2 regions of the Brevibacterium sp. GP-SGM9 genome follow, and region 2 is predicted to be linked to the other one. Evidence: predicted binding sites of a transcription regulator. Region 2 holds the regulator's gene; the other holds the start of a gene.
The links. The regulator LexA, encoded in region 2, represses DNA repair genes until DNA is damaged. The targets are predictions, from matches to a motif close to TCGAACANNTGTTCGA.
Positions count from the first base shown of each region.

Region 1: a site for LexA is predicted at 1,039-1,054, ahead of ACH82I_RS10815 (HNH endonuclease signature motif containing protein). Genes of this name have one in related genera too.

Region 1 covers NZ_CP178563.1:2,392,647-2,395,112, forward strand. Annotated here, with positions in the region: gene ACH82I_RS10815 (HNH endonuclease signature motif containing protein) at 1-927, opposite strand, end outside; gene ACH82I_RS10820 (HAD family hydrolase) at 1,138-1,815, opposite strand; gene ACH82I_RS10825 (M50 family metallopeptidase) at 1,965-2,466, opposite strand, start outside.
Region 2 covers NZ_CP178563.1:3,900,445-3,902,910, reverse strand. Annotated here, with positions in the region: gene ACH82I_RS17495 (histidinol-phosphate transaminase) at 1-178, opposite strand, end outside; gene ACH82I_RS17490 (LysM peptidoglycan-binding domain-containing protein) at 330-668, opposite strand; gene lexA (transcriptional repressor LexA) at 903-1,658, shown strand; gene ACH82I_RS17480 (ATP-dependent DNA helicase) at 1,720-2,466, opposite strand, start outside.

The sequences.
Region 1 (2,466 bases), 1.5 Mb from region 2:
GTGCTCGAATTTGAGATTCCTGGCGGCCCTCGAAACAGCGTCGAGGTGTTCGATGGTGAACTCGCCCGCAAAGACCCGGGCCGAAAACCGGGGCAGGCCGTGGTTGAGCATCATGGCCGTGGTGATTCTGCCGTAGGCGTGATCGATCGTCGCGCCGAGCACAGTGGTGAATTCGGCGATGTCATCGGTCTCCGCCAGACCTCTCACCCATCCGGAGAATGTCTGATCGAGACGGAACCGGGGGAAGATCGGCAGTTCACGAACTGGCTCGAGCGAAGCGCCGGCTTCGGACTCAGTGGGAGCCTCAACTTCAGCCTCGAGCTTCTCCGCCTCCGTATCAGCTTTGACTTCCTCCACCTCGGCAGCGGCTTCCCGGTCGGCCTCGACATCCTGGTCTGTCTCGACTTCACCGGCGACTTCGAACTCCGACTCGGTGACGACCTCGGCAGCGGGAGCCGCACCGTCTGCGGCCAAGAGTGCGCGGAGACCATCGAGCTTGCTTCGATACGATTCCCGCGGCGACGGTGCATCGGGATCCGGGAAATCTTCCTTGGCTGCCTCGACGAAGAGGAATCGTTCGACGGTGTCGGTGAACGAAGCGTAGTCATAGAGGCCGTCGACCCCGTTGGCGGCGAAGTTGAGCTGCTGGATCGTTTCGGCCATGAACACGTTGCCGATGGCCTGGTACTCAATCACCTGCGTCATCGTCGAGGCCTTCACCACATGTGCCAGGACGGCCAACAGCGAGTCCGGAGCAACATCGAGGCGACGCGGTGAGTCCGGCCCCACTGTGGGCGGATCGATGACATTGCCGATCTGTCCGGTGTCGGGGACCAGTTCGGACGATGTGGTTTCGGGCGATGCAGTCGGGTCAGGTTCGGGTGCAGGGGTGGGGCCTTTGGTACCAGGATCATCGGGATCCTTCATCGGTTTCACCTGCTCTCCACGACGGTGTGGGTGCTTTTATCCAGTCTACTACTGATTGCGAAGAATGAATGTCACAATTCGGTAAACAATCGAACGACAATCACCTATCATTCAAATGAATGATCGACTTTCAGGCAGGGAGAACGCACTCACGAACATCGGTTCCGTCCAGCGGTCGGCGGCGCGAGTCCACGCCGTTCCGTCCTCGCCCTACTCCACGAGCAGCTCCGGCAGATCATCCATCGAGGTGAACACCTCGGCCGCCCCCGCCGCCAACAGCGTCTCAGGACTCTGGTGAACCAAGGAATCCGGGCTGAATCCGAGAACATGCGAACCCGCCGCAACTCCGGCGATGACTCCGGTCGGGGAATCTTCGATCACAGCCGCCTCGGCGGGGTCGACCTCCAGGAAATCGGCAGCCGCCAGGTAGACATCGGGGGCAGGTTTCGAGCGCGGCAGCTCCATGCCGGAGAAGATCCTGCCCCCGAACGATTCGAACAGACCGACCTTCTTCAGCTGCAGTTCGATCTTCGGCCGATCCGCACTCGACGCACACGCAAGCTTTCCCGGATAGGCCAGAGACAGCTCACGCACGGCCTCGACCACACCGGGAATCGCCTTGAGGGACGCTTCGAGCGCGACATTGCGTCGCTGCCGGAACTCGGACAGCCAGTCGGCATCGATGCGGTATCCGGTGTGCTCCTCGATGACATCGGCCTCGTCCCGAAGCATCTTGCCCACAAAACGTGCCAGTGACTCTTCTCGCGACAGCCGCCACCCGAGGTCCGCGAGCATCTCACGCAGGACGTCGTTCGTGATGCTCTCGGATTCGACGAGGACTCCATCGCAGTCGAACAGAACGGCGGCATATCTCGGCTTCGGCGTCATGTCCTGATTGTCTCACTCGGCACTGACGCGAGGTTCGGATACCCGAGGGGCGGACGGAGTCGACCGCGCGCAGAACACGCGGTTCGGGTGTCAGCAGAACAGGTGACCGCGAATCTCCGCCGAGCGCGAATCTCCGCCGCCCTCAGGACTCACCCGAGTGCGAGCGCCGAATACAGAATCCATCCGGACCCCAGCGCACATGCCACGATGACCAGGGCGAACAGTGTCAGCCAGGCGCCGGCTGGAAGGCTCGAACCTCGGCTGAGGATGTAGGCATCGGACTGCTGCACACCGCGCCTGCGCGTGTGGACCCGGATGACCTTGACGAGGTCTTTGAGCGCGCCGATGGCCAGTGCCGTGCCCAGCGCGGCCACGAACACCGAGATCCACTCGAGGGGCATGAACACGACGACGAGCTGCGCCGCCACGGCCGTGAACACGGCGATGACGGCACCGGCGACATTGCGGATGAAGATGAGCGCGACCAGCAGGATCAGAGCGCCGATCGACAGAGCCAAAGGCGCCCACCCGAACACCGCCGAGGTGATGAGGACCAATCCGAGCACGCCGGGTGCCGGATATCCCCAGAACCCGGCCCAGGTGGCCGAGAAGCCGACCCGGCCGAAGGAGTTCATCTGCCCGGAATGGTCG
Region 2 (2,466 bases):
GGTTGAGTCCGGCGAAGTGCGCGTCCACGGCTGCGCGCATGCTCTCGACGACCTCACCCGGGAGCGGATAGGCGTTCTCATTGACGTTGAGCTGCACCGGCACGTCGAGGTGCGGAGCACCGTAGGGCTTGAGGCCGACGAGGTCCGAACGCACGGGCAGAGATTCGATGTTTCCCACGCGCTCAGCTTACCGCTCGCCCTCGGGACGTGCCGAGGCGGGGCCGCTCTGGGGCCGGCGTTCGATTCCTCAGCCGGACCGCTTGCGGACGCCCTGTCCGTCCATGGGCGGGACCGTCCGCAGTGCCCCTGCCGGACGGTCCCGCCCGGGCTCACTCGACGGGGACGTCGAGAGTCTGGCCGGGGTGGACCGTCGGGGTCGACAGGTGGTTGATGTCGACGATGTCGGAGACGACATCCCGGGTATCGCGGTCGATGCCGAGGTTCGCGGCCACGGTCCACAGGGACTCGCCTTCGCCGACGACGACTGCGTCGGCTTCGATGCCGACGCCCTCGGATCCGGGCTCGGCCACGGCCGCCGCGGAGAATGACTGGGTGGCGAGGAGGACGGCTCCGCCGATGATGACGGCAGCGACGATCAGCGTCCTCAGCAGGCGCACCGCCTGGCGTCCACGAGTGGTCAGGCGCAGTTCTTGGTTCTGTGCAGACATCGCATTACCTCTTTCTTCCGTACGATTCCACCGGTAATAGGTAGAACGTCTGTTCTATTCAACATGCCAATCGAACAAATGTCCAGTCCAACTCGAACATTTATGCGACAATGAGAGAGAACCAGCGTTGTTGATTGATCTGTCAGAACCATCTCAGTCGGCACTGACACGAGACTTCCCAACCCGGGAATGACGGGGTCGAACGGCAGGGAATAGAACGAAGGGGAACGAGCAATGGTTCAGAACAAGAGGGGCAGAGGCAGGCCCCGCAATGAGGACGTTGCCAGCGAGATCGCGGCCGCTCGCATCGACGAAGAGGACATTCCGATTCCCGAGGGCTCGACCGGAGAGGGCGATTTCCGCCTGACCCCACGCCAGCGGCTCGTGCTCGAGACGATCGAACGCGCGGTCGTCGCCAACGGCTACCCGCCGAGCATGCGCGAGATCGGCAAGGCCGCCGGACTCGCCTCACTCTCGAGCGTGGCCCACCAGCTCTCCCAGCTCGAACGCCTCGGCTATGTCCGTCGTGACCCGAAGCGCCCGCGGGCCATCGAAGTGGTCAATCCCTTCGAAGAGGAAGAGGCCGAGCGCGCGAAGTACGAGGAGTTGGCGAACAACACCGTCCAGGTTCCCGTCGTCGGCAGGATCGCCGCGGGCGGTCCGATCCTCGCCGAGCAGGAGGTCGACGATGTCTTCTCCCTGCCGACCCAGGTCGTCGGCTCCGGAGAGATGTTCCTGCTCAAGGTCGTCGGCGACTCGATGATCGAAGCCGCCATCTGCCACGACGACTGGGTGGTGGTGCGCAAGCAGCACACCGCCGACAACGGGCAGATCGTCGCGGCCCTGCTTGACGGTGAGGCCACGGTGAAGACCCTCAAGCGCAAGGCCGGACATCAGTGGCTGCTGCCACAGAACAAGGATTACGAACCGATCGACGGCACCTACGCCCAGATCATGGGCCTCGTCGTTGCGGTGGTCCGCCGCCTCTGACCGAGGCTCGACACCGATGCGAACGCCCCCGACCAGTGACCGGTCGGGGGCGTTCGTGCATTCACTCCGCAGGCTTCGCCAGACGGCCCAGACTCTTCCGGACCAGGGCGGCATCCGTCGTCGGCCACATCCGCGGCATCGAGTTGACGAGGAATCCCCCGTAGCGGGCCGAGCGCAGACGGGAGTCGAGGACCGCGACGACTCCCTGGTCCTTCGTCGATCGGATGAGTCGGCCGGCCCCCTGTGCCAGGCGCAGGGCCGCATGGGTGGCGCTGACGGCCATGAACCCGTTGACTCCGCGATTGTCGGCATCGCGGGCGCGTGCCTGCATGAGCGGATCGTCGGGTCGGGGGAAGGGCAGCCGGTCGATGACGACGAGTCGGTTCGTCCGCCCCGGCACGTCCACGCCTTGCCACAGTGACATGGTTCCGAACAGGCACGACCGGTCGTCGGCGGTGAACTGGGAGACCAGAGAGGGCAGACCGTCATCGCCTTGGAGGAGGATCGGGAAATCGAACTTCTCCCGCAGATGCTCGGCGGCCACCGAGGCCGCGGCCTTCGAGGAGAAGAGCCCGAGCGCTCCCCCGTTCGAGGCCCTGACCAGCTTCTCGAGCTCGTCCAGAGCCTGTTCGCTCAGTCCCGAACGCCCGGGACGGGGCAGATGGGCGGCGACGTAGAGGATCCCCTGCTTGCCGTAGTCGAAGGGCGACCCCACGTCGAGTCCGTCCCACTTCGGCGCATCCGGGCCGAACAGTCCGAGAGAGGCCGCGACGGCATCGAAATTGCCTCCGAGGGCCAAGGTCGCCGA